2 regions of the Mesorhizobium sp. B2-3-13 genome follow, and region 1 is predicted to be linked to the other one. Evidence: predicted binding sites of a transcription regulator. Region 1 holds the regulator's gene; the other holds the start of a gene.
The links. Region 1 encodes LexA, which represses DNA repair genes until DNA is damaged. Its sites were predicted from a motif close to TGTTCNNNNTGTGTTCNG; they were not measured.

Region 1 (7,151 bases):
GACCAGGATGACCGCGACACGCTCGTCGATCAGTTCCTCAATGGTCGGCGCGTCGACGCCCTCGAGCCGCAACACGGTGCCGGGCCGCGTCGAGGCCACGCCTTCGGCCATGTAGAGATCGGTCGGAAAGCTGTCGCCCTCGGCGACGATGACCGAGCGGTCCGGCCGCATGCCGAGTGCGGCATGCAGCACTTTGTAGATGTTGATCGACGTCGTATCGCAGACCACCGTCTGGCCGGCCGCCGCACCGATCAGGCGTCCCAGCTGGTCGCCAAGCGCGACCGGCATGTCGAACCAGCCGGCTGTGTTCCAGGCACGGATCAGGTCCTGCGCCCACTCCTGCGTCGCTGCCTTCTGCAATTCGTCAAAGACGGCCGGCGCCGCGGCCCCGAGCGAATTGCCGTCGAGGTAGATGACGCCTTCCGGCAAGATGAAGCGGTCGCGCATGGCGCGCAGCGGGTCCGCCGCGTCCATGGCTTCGACGGCTGCGAGATCGAGCGTTGCACGCATCATTTGTGACATTCCCTGATTATTCACGCCCTGGTTATTCACGGATAGCTTCGCGTGCTGGCGCCGGCCCGCGGCTGCGCTTGAGACTGGGCAAGGCCAGCATGGCCAGCACGAACAGGCCCGTGGCAAGCTTCAGGTCGGGCGGCGGCATGCCGGCGGCAAGGCAGAACGACACCAGCTGGTAGTAGATGATCGCGCCGGCGAAAGGCGCCAGCAGCTGCCGCCAGACCGTCTGCTTGCCGACGACGGCCTCGCCGATCATCAGCGCGGCAAGTCCGTTGATGAGGATGCCCAGCCCCATATTGACGTCGGCGAATCCCTGCGACTGCACCATCAGCGCGCCGCTTGACGCCGAAAACGCGCTCGCCAGCCCGACACCGCCTATGGTCGCGGCCCAGACATTGATGCCTTGCGCCTCGGCCATGTCAGGATTGGCGCCCACGGCCCGCACGGCCGTGCCCTTCTCGGTCCTGAAGAACATGTAGAGCAGCTTGAAGGCAATAAGCGCGAGAAGGCCAGCGACGACGATCTTGCTGGCGGGGAAACCCGCCCGCGCGAACGGCACCCAATCGAACACCGAGGGCGAACCGAAGACGGACAGGTTGGACTTGCCCATGATGCGAAGATTGATGCTGTAGAGCATCGTCATCATCAGGATGCCCGCAAGCAGCGTGTGGATGCGGAAGCGCAGATGGATGAAGGCGGTGCAGCAGCCCGCCGCGAAGCCGGCGACAAGAGCGGCCGCGATGCCCATCAGCGGCGATGCGCCGGCGGCAAGGAGAACGCCGCAGACGCAGCCGCCCAGCGGAAAAGCGCCTTCGCTGGTGAGATCGGGAAAATTCAGCATGCGAAACGGGATCATGATCCCGAGCACGACCAAGGCCAGGATCAGGCTCTGCGCCAGGGTGACCGGCATGATTGCGACGAAGCTGGCGAGAATGTCCTGAACAAAACCCATGGTGATCAGCTCGCCAGCAACATGCGGTCGGTTTTGACGGAGAAATGGCCGATCAGATCGATAACCGTGACCCTCGCCTTCTCCTCGCCGCTAACTTCCAGAAGGACGCGGCCCGCGTCGAGCATGATCACGCGGCTGCCGTAGTCGACGGCGTGCTGCATGTTGTGGGTCACCATCATAGTCGTCAGCTTCAGCGCGCTGACGGCGCGCACCGTCGCCTGCATGACAATCTCGGCCGTGCGCGGATCAAGTGCCGCGGTATGTTCGTCGAGCAGCAGCAAGTCAGGCGATCCGCCGACCGCCATGATCAGCGACAAGGATTGCCGCTGCCCGCCCGAGAGCAGGTCGACGCGCGTGTCGAGACGATTTTCCAGACCGAGACCCAGGATCGACAGGCGTTCCCTGTAGGACGCAAGCCGGGTGGTGTTCAGCCCCGGGCGCAAGGTGCGCTTTTGGCTGCGCAAATCGGCCAGCAGCATGTTTTCCGCAACCGTCATGCTGGCGGCGGTGCCGCGCATCGGATCCTGGAATACGCGAGCCAGTCTCGAGGCGCGCTTGTGCACCGGCATACCAGTCACATCGGCGCCATTGATCAGAATCTGGCCGGAATCGAGGATCAGAGCGCCGGAAATGGCATTAAGCATGCTGCTCTTGCCGGCCCCGTTGGAGCCGATGACGATGCCGAACTCGCCTGTGGACAGCGACAGGCTGAGACCGTCCAGCGCGACCTTCTCGTCGGCCTGGCCCTTGTAGAACACTTTGCGTGCGGATCGAATCTCGAGCATCGTTCCTCCCTGACCTCGGGATGACGGCGCCGACGCCGTCATCCCAGCAGTTCCGATGTTAGTCGACGATGCAGCCGCAATCGGCCATTGAAGCCGGTATCTCGATGCCGAACGCGGCCATCGCCTTGCGCGAGATCGTTGCCATGTGGTCCTTGTAGGCCGGGCGCGACGGCGCGATCGTCTTGGGGTCCTTGCCCTTGAGGATCTCGGCGGCGATGTTGCCGGCGTTGACGCCGACCTGCGTGTAATTGACCGCGAAGCTTGCAGGCACGGTGCCGTTGCGGACCGCACTGTCATCGGAGTTGACGACCGGGATACCGGCCTGGCGGGCGGCCGCGGAGACAGCGGCGATCGCCGGCTGGATCAGGTTCGACGCCGGGCCGTAGATCACGTCGGCCTTGCCGGCGAGCGAAGCGATGCGTTGCTGGATGTCATTGACGTTGTCGATGCCGACCTCCACCACCTCGAAGCCGGCGGCCGGTGCCGCCGCCTTGATCTTTTCGACCAAGGCAACGTCATTGGCCTCACCGGGATTATAAGGCACGCCGAAGCGCTTGGCGGTCGGCAGCAGCTTCTTGGTGAAGGCCATCACGGCAGCGACGTCCTGCAGATCGCTGGCGCCGGTCATGCCTTCGTCTCCGGCGTCCCATGACGGCACCAGCTTGGCCGCCACCGGATCGGTGACCGCGGCAAAAACGATCGGAATGCCGGAACCGGCAAGCGCTTTCTTGGCGATCTGCGAGACCGGCGTGGTGATGGTGTAGATCAGCTTGGGCTGCTCGGCCTGCAGCTTGGCGATCATCTGCGGCACCAGCGATGCATCGAAATTGGTGTGGCTCTCCGTGTAGACGACGTCCTTGCCCTCGACGAAGCCATTATCCGTCAACGCCTTCTTGAAGCCGGCTATGGCGGCGTTCAATTGCGGATGCTCGCCGAAATTGGCAATGCCGATACGGATCTGATCGGCCGCGGCACTGCCGGCGCTAATCATCAATGCGCCTGCCAGGGCCAAGCCCGACAACCAAGCGGATTTCGATTTCAACATCATTTCCTCCCAGATTTGATCAGGGCCGCTTGGAAACGCGGCTACCACGGCGATCATGGTCGGTCCGCCGGTCGGTGTCAAACATTATATATAATTGTTGCTATGACCCAATATCATATATACTTTCGCCAGACGACGGATTGATCACGATGCGCGATGAAACGAGTTCTACAAAAACGGAAGCCGCCTATCAGCTGTTGCGGCGCGACATCCTGACCACGCGCCTCATGCCGGGCGCCCCGCTCAAACTGAGTGCCCTGCGCGGCACCTATGGCGTCGGCTGGACGCCGTTGCGCGAAGCCTTGTCGCGGCTAGAGGCCGAACGCCTTGTCACCGCCATCAGCAATCGTGGTTTTACGGTCGCTCCGGTATCGCGGGCCGAACTGGAGGACCTGGCACGCGCCAGGATGGTGGTCGAGATACCCCTGTTCCTCGAATCGATGGAAAAAGGCGGCAAGGAGTGGGAGGATGCCGTTGTCACCGCCCACTACCGGCTCTCCCGTTGCAAGACCGCGGTCGACGATCCTTCGGATGCGGCTGTCGATAAATGGGACGAGAACCACGAAGCTTTCCATGCGGCGCTGCTAAGCGCGGCGACTTCCAATTGGCTCATGCGATTCCGCTCGACCATCGCCGATCAGCTGCGACGGCATCATCGTTTTCTCGGCCTGGCGCCGACATTGCGGGCCGCGGCTGGTCTGAAGGACGGTTATGAAGAGGCAATGGAGGCATTGTGCGAAGCGATTGCGATCGAACACCATACAGCGATCATGGAAGCTGCACTCGATCGTGACGTCGAGCGGGCCAAGGCGCTGATGACGGCGCATATCGGCTATACCCTGCACGTCTATGTCCATAGCGAAGACAGCGGCGCGACCAAATACGCCGCCCGCGCCGGCAGCTTGCAAGCGGGTTCCGGGTGACTTCAATGCTTGCGCGACGCCTATTGGCATGCGCTGGCCGGAGTGGGCCAAACGCCTGGATCCATCGCCGCCCCTAAGCTACCAATCGTTGGCGTTTTGGTTTCGTTTCGTTCCACGAATAATGGATCCATAAATTGTACAATCCACCCGCGAAGAGCCCCCCGAAAGACTGATGCCAAGGCCCATCAGTGGATAGGCCACAGGCCATTAACCAAAACGATTTCAATGCCTGCCGATCGTGGAAAGGATCGGCCTCAGTCCGCTGTCGCGGCAAAAAACTTCAGACGCGTTAACAAATTCATTAAACTTTAAACGGTTGCGGAACACAACTGGAACGGATAGTGTTTGTTCTGGGTTTGTTTTTTCGATTCTGGTCAGACCTTTCGTTCAATGCCTTGGGGGCCGCCATGCTGACACGCAAGCAACATGAACTGCTGATGTTCATCCACGAACGGCTCAAGGAAAGCGGGATACCGCCCTCCTTCGACGAAATGAAGGAAGCGCTCGATCTTGCCTCCAAATCGGGCATCCATCGCCTGATCACGGCGCTGGAGGAACGTGGCTTTATTCGCCGGCTACCCAATCGGGCGCGCGCGCTGGAAGTGCTGCGGCTGCCGGACTCGATCGCGCCGGGCCTCAATGCGGCAAAGAAGTTCTCGCCAAGTGTCATCCAGGGCAGCCTTGGCCAAGGCAGTCTCGGCCGCCAGATCAGGCCGGCGACGGCGCCTTCCCGCCTGGCCGCGGCCGGCAACGACGATGACGCGGTTTCAGCTGTGTCCATCCCGGTCATGGGTCGTATCGCCGCCGGTGTGCCGATCGATGCCATCCAGCATCAGACGCATTCGATTTCGGTGCCGCCGGACATGATCATGGGCGGCGAGCACTATGCGCTGGAAGTCAAGGGCGACTCGATGATCGAGGCCGGTATCTTCGACGGCGACACGGTCATCATCCGCAATGCCGATACAGCAAGTCCGGGCGAAATCATCGTGGCGCTGGTCGACGAGGAGGAAGCAACGCTGAAGCGGTTCCGCCGCAAGGGCGCCTCGATCGCGCTCGAAGCCGCCAATCCAGCCTACGAAACACGCATCTTCGGACCGGATCGGGTCAAGGTGCAGGGCAAGCTCGTCGGGCTGATCAGGCGCTACTGAACTGGCTTGCCATCGGGCTTGTCGGCCTTTTTATAGGGGGCCAGCCCCCTCGCCTCGCGTGAGAATTTTCGCTGCTCGTGCCAAGGCCGGTATGGTCCGTCGACGGCGAATTCGACCTCAGCCGGCGTCGTGGCCGATTGGGGATCGAAGAAAACGGCGGCACTCCCCTTGCGGGCGAGCTGGCGTTTGGTGACGACGAGAACCAGCGGATTATGACAGGCGTCATAGGCGGTCGCGTCATTGACGACGATCAGGTCGGCGAAGGCGCAGGCCTTCCAGGTGTCCTTGCGATCCTCGACATAGGCGATGATCGCGCCGGAAGGGTGCCTGGCAAGGCACAGGCCTTCGCGGCAATAGAACGGCGATCCCAGCGGCAGGTCGGTGGGAGTGGCAAGATCGAATTGCCCGTCCGTCTTCTCGAACATTTCCGGTAGGACGATTGTTTCGGAGATCAGAGCGCGTTTCCAATTGTCGGCTGCGAATTCGTTCGGACGTTCCCGGTTGACGGCCAGTTCGCCATTGCCGATCGACAGAGCCACCAGCCGCGCATCTTCCGAGATCAGCACATCGGGCGCGCGCGTGTGCGATACAGTCAACAGACCGGCAAGCGCGAATGGCACCGCCGTGAGCCGGAGCCACGTCGTCGCCATCGTCGCGATGACCAACGCGACGGTGACCAGCAGCACGGATTGCTGCGAAATCAGCCCGACTCCATCGACCGGAGAGCGCTCCGATATCCACGCCGATATGGCGATCATCGCTGTCAGGCCCTTGCCCATGAGGTAGAGAGCCGGCCAATCCAACCCGAACGGCATCAGCAACGCGCTGGCGACGGCCAGGAACATCACGATCGACACGATCGGCATGAGGGCCAGATTGGCGAACAGGCTGAGCGGCGACACCCGCTGGAAATGCCAGATGGCAAACAGTGCCGTCGCGCTGCCGGCGATGATGGACGTCATGGCCAATCCACCTGTCGCCAAGAGGAATTTTCGCGTCAGAAACCCGGGTAGGGATCGCTTTGGCGGCGGAGGCCTCGTCTTTCCCGCATGGTGGTCGGCCCAGCCGGCATAGGCGCCAACCAAGGCTGCGGTTGCCGCGAACGACATCTGGAAACTCGGGCCGACGACCTCGTGCGGCGAAACCAGGATAACGGCGATCGCCGAAATCGCCAGATTGCGCATGGTCAGCGCCGTGCGATCGAACAAGACGGCGATCAGCATCACCGCCAGCATGATGAAGCTGCGTTCGGCCGCGACGACGACGCCCGAAATGACGAGATAGGCGGCGATCGAAAACAGTGCGGCGGCGGCGGCGTATTTCTTCACCGGCCGGCGCGCGGAAAACCCTGGAAACAGTGCGAAGGCGCCGCGCAGCAGACCCATGATGGTGCCGGCCACCAGCGCCATATGCAGACCTGAAATCGAGATGATGTGATAGATGCCGGTGCGCCGCATCGCTTCGTTGATTTCATCGGGAATGCCGGCCCGCACGCCGACGATCAGCGCCGCCGCGATCTCGCCTTCGGCGCCGCCAATGCTGCCCCTGATGTGGTCGGCGATGGCTTCGCGGGCATTTTCGATGCCTGAAAACACGCGTGCCGGCAGCGGCATCTCACCGGCTTCGGCGGAGATGACCGTTGGATTGCCGAGAAAGAAGCCGCTGCCGCCGATGCCGGCGAAATAGCTGTCGAAGGAGAAGTCGTAGCTGTCCGGCCGCACCGGGCCGGTCGGCGGCAGCAGTTTGGCATAGCCTGTGACAAGCGAGCCGGCGGTCATT
Region 2 (7,151 bases), on a different contig from region 1:
CCTCGAGCAGCAAGGCGAGGCTCGCCAGCGTCAGCATCAGTTGGACATTGTGATGATCGAGCGCGCCGGGAGCAAAAATCCCGATGTAATACAAGGCCGCCCCGCCGACGACGGCGGCGGGCAGCACCGCGTGCGGGCCGGCGAAAGCGCGCGCGGCGCGGACGATGAAGAATATCGCGAGCCAGAACTGCAGCGCGGGCCAAAGTATTTGCACGATTTGTTCGGCCAAGGCGGTGCTGCCCGTCAGGGCCGAAACGGCAAGGATGCTCAGTGCCAGCGGCGCGTCGAGCAGCCGCGACCAGTGCATGACGAAGCCGCCTTCGAGACCCATCCTGTACTGGTGCAGGTCGAACCAGCCCTGGCCCGCCAGCAGGTCGCGGACTTCGATCAATTGCAGCAGGCTGTCATTGTCGCCCGCCGGATTGGCCAGTTGCGGGAATCCCTGCTGGGCCTCGAGCGCCAGCAGCAGCAAGGCTGCAAACAACGCAAATGCGATATCGGACTTCCAGGTGGAAGTTCCCCTTGCCGTGCCCATCCCGATCGCCCTTGGCGTGAATGCCGGGCCTTTCCAGGCCAATCGACACTCGTGAAGTCGGTCTTAAACCTAGCCTTAACGGCTTCAATAAATAGTAAAACCGCCTGAACGCGGCCGGTTTCCGGAGCGCGGCCGCATGGTCGACAAGGCATTCGGAGACGAAAATGCCGCAAGACATCAGCCGTGAACCCACCATCGCCGTGCTCCTGCCTTGCTACAATGAGGAGCTGACCATCGCCGAGGTGGTACGGCGGTTCCGCGAGACGCTGCCTGCGGCAACCATCTATGTCTACGACAACAATTCGAAGGATCTGACCGCCCTGCGCGCCCGCGCGGCCGGCGCCATCGTGGTTCGCGAGCCGCGCCAGGGCAAGGGCAATGTGGTGCGGCGCATGTTCGCCGACATCGACGCCGACATCTATCTGATGGCCGATGGCGACGGCACCTACGCGCCCGAAGACGCGCCGCAACTGATCAACACGCTCTTGACCGAACGTTGCGACATGGTGGTGGGCACCAGGCGCGGCGTCAACGACGATGCCGGCCGCGCCGGCCATGCCTTTGGCAACCGTGTCTTCAACAGCCTCTACAAATGGCTGTTCGGCGACGATTTCACCGACATCTTCTCAGGCTACCGCGTCTTCACCAGGCGTTTCGTCAAGAGCTTTCCCGCCGTGTCCGGCGGCTTCGAGATCGAGACCGAAATGTCGGTGCACGCCTCGCAGCTCAAATTGCCGGTCAGCGAAATCGCGCTCGACTACGGACGCCGGCCGGAAGGCTCGTCGTCGAAACTGTCGACCTTCCGCGACGGCGCCAGGATCCTGTGGATGTTCGCCATGCTGATGAAGGAGACGCAGCCGCTGCGCTTCTTCGGCGCCTTTTCGCTGTTCTTCCTGGCCTCAAGCCTGTTCCTGATGGCGCCGGTGCTGGTCGAATTCGCCGAAACCGGTCTCGTTCCGCGCATGCCGACATGGGTGCTGTCGGTCGGGCTGCTGCTTCTGTCCATGCTGGCGGCGGTGACCGGACTGATTCTTGATTCGGTCTCGCGTGGGCGCGCCGAACAGAAGCGGATCTTCTATCTCTCCATGTCTTCGGGCCGCCGCACGGGCGATGTGGTTCAGAAGCCGGAACGGGGCAAGGCCTCGCGCGCGGCCTGAACGATGCAACGCGTCGTCCGCTTTGTCGTCGCAGGCGGCATCGGTTTCGTCGCCGACGCGGCGGCACTCTGGCTGCTGCTCGCCGTCACGCCGCTCGGGCCCTTCGTCAGCCGCATGCTCTCGATCGGCTTTGCGCTCTGCGTCACATGGCAGATCAACCGGCATCTGACCTTCTCGCCGTCGAGCAGGGGATTGACACAGGAAGGCGCCCGCTATGGCGGCGTCGGCGTCGCCACCAGCATCGTCAACTATGCCGTCTACTCGGCCATCCTGCTGGTGCTGCCGGCAGCGCCACCATTGGGCGCGCTTGCCATCGCTTCGCTGGTGGCCATGACGCTGTCCTTCGTGGGTTACTCGCGGCTGGTCTTCGACCGTTAGCGGCGTGGCCCGATTGGCAGAAGGCGCCGCGACCCTTATATCGCATGCGTTGACTGCGTTGGGGATCCACCATGAAGCTGAAAATCGCCGTCCAGATGGACCATGTCTCCACCGTGTCGATCGCCGGCGACACCTCGTTCGCGCTGTCGCTGGAAGCGCAGCGGCGCGGCCATCAATTGTTCCACTACACCCCAGACCGGTTGTCGCTGCGCGACGGCAAGGTGTTTGCCCGCATGGAGGAGATGCAGGTGCGCGATGAGAAGGGCAGCCACTACTCCCTGGGCGAAAAGGTGCGCACCGACCTGTCGGAGATGGACGTCATCCTGCTGCGCCAGGACCCGCCCTTCGACATGAACTACATCACCACGACCCATATCCTCGAGCGCATCCATCCGAAGACGCTGGTCGTCAACGACCCGGCCTGGGTGCGCAACAGCCCGGAAAAGATCTTCGTCACCGAGTTTCCCGACCTGATGCCGGACACGCTGATCACCAAGGATCCGCTTGAGGTGGCCGCCTTCCGCAAGGAGTTCGGCGACATCATCGTCAAGCCGCTCTACGGCAATGGCGGCGCCGGCATCTTCCATCTCTTGGAAGCCGACCGCAACCTCGCCTCGCTGCTCGAAATGTTCGGCCAGCTGTTTCGCGAGCCCTATATCGTGCAGCGCTACCTGAAGGATGTACGCAAGGGTGACAAACGCATCATCCTGATCGACGGCGAGCCGGTCGGCGCCATCAACCGGGTGCCGGCCGAGCACGATTCCCGCTCCAACATGCATGTTGGCGGCCGCGCGGAGAAGACCGAGTTGACCGAACGTGAGCGCGAAATCTGCGCCCGCATCGGACCGTCGCTGAAAGAGCGCGGCTTCATCCTGGTCGGCATCGACGTCATCGGCGACTACATGACCGAGATCAACGTCACCTCGCCGACCGGCGTGCGTGAAGTGCAACGCTTCGGCGGCGCCGACATCGCCAGCCTGTTCTGGGACGCGGTGGAAGCGAAACGGGCATAATCCGTTTCCAATTTGTGTTAACCATGTTCCGCTTTTGCAGCCGGGTACAACCGGGGCGCAACCTGTGCGGCTACCGGGTTCCCTCGATGTTCCTGATTTGACCAAGGACTCTTCAGGCCCCGCGCTGTTCGCGCGCCCTGACATCAGCGGTCTCGGCCAGTACCCAGTCCCTGAACAGCCGGATCTTCGGGGTGTTGCGGCGGCCTTCGGAATGCACGAGCCAATAGCCGTCGCCGTCGGACCCCTGCGCCTCGAACGGCTGGATCAGCTGTCCTGTCGTCAGCAATGAGGAGTAGAGATTGCGGGTGAGGATGGCGACACCCTGGTCCGTCAGCGCCGCCATCGCGTCATAGGCCTGTGTGCCGAGCTCCGGACCGGCTATGATGCGATCCGGCTCGAAGCGGGCACCGGCTGCCTCGAACCAGATCTTCCACCAGGGATCGCTCGAACAGCATAGTGGCAGCTTGTAGAGATCCTGCGGGTGGCGGATTCCTCCCACGCTCCGCACCAGCCTTGGGCTGAGCATCGGCGTGTAGTCTGCCTTGAACAGGTAGTGGGCTCCCAGGCCCGGCCATTTCCCGGTGCCGGTGCGAATGCCGATATCCATGCCGTCGCGCCCAAAATCGGCCAGCCGGGACGATGTATCGACTTTCACGGCAAGGTCCGGATGCATCAGCTGGAATGCTCCAAGGCGCACGGCGAGCCAGGTCGAGGCGAAAGTCTGGACCGTGGTGACGGAGAGCACACCGGTGGCGCCGCCCTTGGTCGCAACCCATGCGTCGGCCAGCGCCGAGAACGCGCCCGATGCCGTATGCACCCGTTTGCCTTTGTTCTTGTATTGTTCTTGCCTAAGCCTGAAATCTGTGGTTGTCTTGAGCTGACGTCGCTCGTGGATTGTTCACAAGGGCTGGGGGCGAGCCGGCATCGGGGGGCAGAATATGGTGGCGCGGGTTCGTACGGTCGCTTTCCAGGGCATCGAGGCCGTGCCGGTCGACGTGCAGGTGATGATCGCACCCGGCAAGGTCAACATGCACATCGTCGGCCTGCCGGACAAGGCGGTGGCCGAGAGCCGCGAGCGGGTCCAGGCGGCCCTTCATGCTTCCGGCCTGTCGATGCCGTCGAAAAAAGTAACGATCAATTTGGCGCCCGCGGATTTGCCCAAGGAAGGCAGCCATTACGATCTGCCGATCGCACTCGGCCTGATGGCGGCCCTCGGCGCCATTCCGGGCGACATGCTGGCCGGCTATGTCGTGCTCGGCGAACTGTCGCTTGACGGGACGATCACGGCGGTCGCCGGTGCGCTGCCGGCGGCGATCGGCGCCAATGCCGAGGGCAAGGGCCTGATCTGCCCGTTCGCCTGTGGGCCGGAAGCGGCCTGGGCGGGGCGGGAATTCGACATTCTGGCGCCGCGCAGCCTGATTGCCATAGCCAACCATTTCCGCGGCACGCAGGTGCTGTCGCGCCCGGAGGCCGGCATCCACGCCTCGGCACGCGACCTGCCCGACCTTGCCGACATCAAGGGCCAGGAGACGGCGAAGCGGGCGCTGGAACTGGCGGCCGCGGGCGGCCACAATCTCTTGATGATCGGTCCTCCGGGCTCGGGAAAATCGATGCTGGCGCAGCGTCTTCCCTCGATCCTGCCGCCGCTGGCGCCGAAGGAATTGCTCGAAGTCTCGATGATCGCCTCGGTGGCGGGCGAGCTCGGCGAAGGCAAGCTGACCGACCGGCGGCCATTCCGCGCCCCGCACCATTCGGCCTCGATGGCGGCTATGGTGGGCGGCGGCATACGCGCGCGGCCGGGCGAAGTGTCGCTCGCCCATCACGGCGTGCTGTTCCTCGACGAGTTCCCCGAATTCACGCCGCAGACGCTCGATGCGCTGCGCCAGCCGCTTGAGACCGGCGACTGCATGATCGCGCGCGCCAACCACCGCGTCACTTATCCGGCACGCATCCAGCTGGTGGCGGCGATGAACCCGTGCCGCTGCGGCATGGCCGGGGAACCCGGCTATCGCTGCCTGCGCGGCGAGCGCTGCCGCACCGACTACCAGGCGCGCATCTCAGGCCCGCTGCTCGACCGCATCGATCTTCGCATTGAAGTGCCGGCGGTCTCGGCCAGCGACCTGATCCGGCCCGACCGGGCGGAAAAGAGCGCCGATGTGGCGCTGCGCGTCGGCCGCGCGCGCACCCTCCAGCGCGAGCGCTTCGAACGGCTCGGCGTCAGCAGCGCCACCACCAACGCGCATTGCTCTCCCGCAGTCATCGAAGCGATCGCCATGCCGGACGCCGCCGGCCTGTCGCTACTCAAGGACGCCAGCGAAAAACTCGCCTTTTCCGCACGGGCCTACCATCGCGTGCTGAAAGTCGCGCGCACGCTCGCCGATCTCGACGCCAGCGAGGCCGTCGGCCGCATCCATCTGGCCGAAGCGATTTCCTACCGCATGAGTTCGGAGCGCATGGCGCAGGCGGCGTAGAGTTCGCCCGGAGGCCGGCATCCCGCCTCGGCACCTGGACCTGCCGACCTCGCCGGCGGAGAGATGGTCAAGCGGGGAGTTTGAAGTGACGGCGGCCGGCGGCCCTGCTCATTGATCCAATTCAGGACAAAGCGGCAAAAGTGACCCTTCAGGTCATGGCCGCAGCCCTCGCCGGAACCAGCTCGATGAGGCGCCGCAGGCTCAGGCGCTCTCCCGCGCCTTGAGCTCCAGCCGCCGCTTATGCAGTACGGGCTCGGTGTAACCATTTGGCTGGCTTGTTCCCTTGAACACAAGGTCGCAGGCGGCCTGGAAGGCGATCGAGCTGTCGAAGTCCGGCGCCATCGGCCGGTAGAGCGGATCGCCGACATTCTGCAGATCGACGATCGCGGCCATGCGCTGCAGCGAATCCCTGACCTGGATTTCCGAGCAGACCTTGTGGCGAAGCCAGTTGGCGATGTGCTGCGAGGAGATGCGCAGCGTGGCGCGGTCTTCCATCAGGCCGACGTCGTTGATGTCGGGAACCTTGGAGCAGCCGACGCCCTGGTCGATCCAGCGCACGACATAGCCCAGAATGCCTTGCGCGTTGTTGTCGAGCTCGCGCTGGATTTCGTCGGGCGTCCAGTTGGGCCGCACGGCCACCGGTACCGAGAGGATGTCGTCGAGTTTCGCCTTTGGCCGGCTCTTCAGCGCCGCCTGGACGGCGTGGACATCGACCTTGTGATAGTGCGTGGCGTGCAGCGTCGCCGCCGTCGGCGACGGCACCCAGGCGGTGTTGGCGCCGGCCTTGGGGTGCGCGATCTTCTCGACCAGCATGGCCGCCATCAGATCCGGCATCGCCCACATGCCCTTGCCGATCTGGGCATGGCCGGCCAGCCCGCATTCGAGACCGGTGTCGACATTCCAGGCCTCGTAGGCGGAGATCCAGGCGGCTTGCTTCATGTCGCCCTTGCGGATCATCGGGCCGGCTTCCATCGAGGTGTGGATCTCGTCGCCGGTGCGGTCGAGGAAGCCGGTGTTGATGAACACCACGCGCTCCCTGGCGGCGCGGATCGCCTCCTTGAGGTTGATCGTCGTGCGCCGCTCCTCGTCCATGATACCCATCTTGATGGTGTTTGGGGCCATGCCGAGCAGGGCTTCGACGCGGTCGAAGATCTCGACGGCGAAGGCGACTTCCTCCGGCCCGTGCATCTTCGGCTTCACCACATACATCGAGCCGGCGCGGGAGTTCATCCGCCGCCCCTTCGGCCCAACGTCGTGAAGCGCGATCAGGGCCGTCATCGCCGCGTCCACGATGCCTTCCGGTACCTCGTTGCCGTCGCGGTCCAGGATCGCCGGATTGGTCATGAGGTGGCCGACATTGCGCACCAGCATCAGCGAGCGGCCGGGCACGGCCAGCGTGCCGCCGGCGGGGATGGTGTAGACGCGGTCGGGGTTGAGCTTGCGGGTAAAGCTCTTGCCGCCCTTGGTGATCTCTTCCGCCAGATCGCCCTTCATCAGGCCGAGCCAGTTGCGGTAGACGACGACCTTGTCCTCAGCATCCACCGCCGCGACCGAATCCTCGCAGTCCTGGATGGTCGTCAGTGCCGATTCCAGGATG

Region 2: a site for LexA is predicted at 3,912-3,929, ahead of FJ941_RS15935 (YifB family Mg chelatase-like AAA ATPase). Genes of this name have one in related genera too.

What each region holds. Positions count from the first base shown of each region.
Region 1 covers NZ_VFVQ01000007.1:195,163-202,313, forward strand. The annotation lists gene kynU (kynureninase) at 1-510, opposite strand, end outside; gene FJ941_RS11140 (ABC transporter permease) at 545-1,468, opposite strand; gene FJ941_RS11145 (ABC transporter ATP-binding protein) at 1,474-2,253, opposite strand; gene FJ941_RS11150 (ABC transporter substrate-binding protein) at 2,312-3,298, opposite strand; gene FJ941_RS11155 (GntR family transcriptional regulator) at 3,448-4,221, shown strand; gene lexA (transcriptional repressor LexA) at 4,629-5,372, shown strand; gene FJ941_RS11165 (ComEC/Rec2 family competence protein) at 5,366-7,151, opposite strand, start outside.
Region 2 covers NZ_VFVQ01000012.1:56,498-63,648, forward strand. The annotation lists gene FJ941_RS15910 (GtrA family protein) at 1-577, opposite strand, end outside; gene FJ941_RS15915 (glycosyltransferase) at 700-1,692, shown strand; gene FJ941_RS15920 (GtrA family protein) at 1,696-2,070, shown strand; gene gshB (glutathione synthase) at 2,142-3,083, shown strand; gene FJ941_RS15930 (LysR substrate-binding domain-containing protein) at 3,196-3,900, opposite strand; gene FJ941_RS15935 (YifB family Mg chelatase-like AAA ATPase) at 4,022-5,554, shown strand; gene FJ941_RS15940 (malate synthase G) at 5,756-7,151, opposite strand, start outside.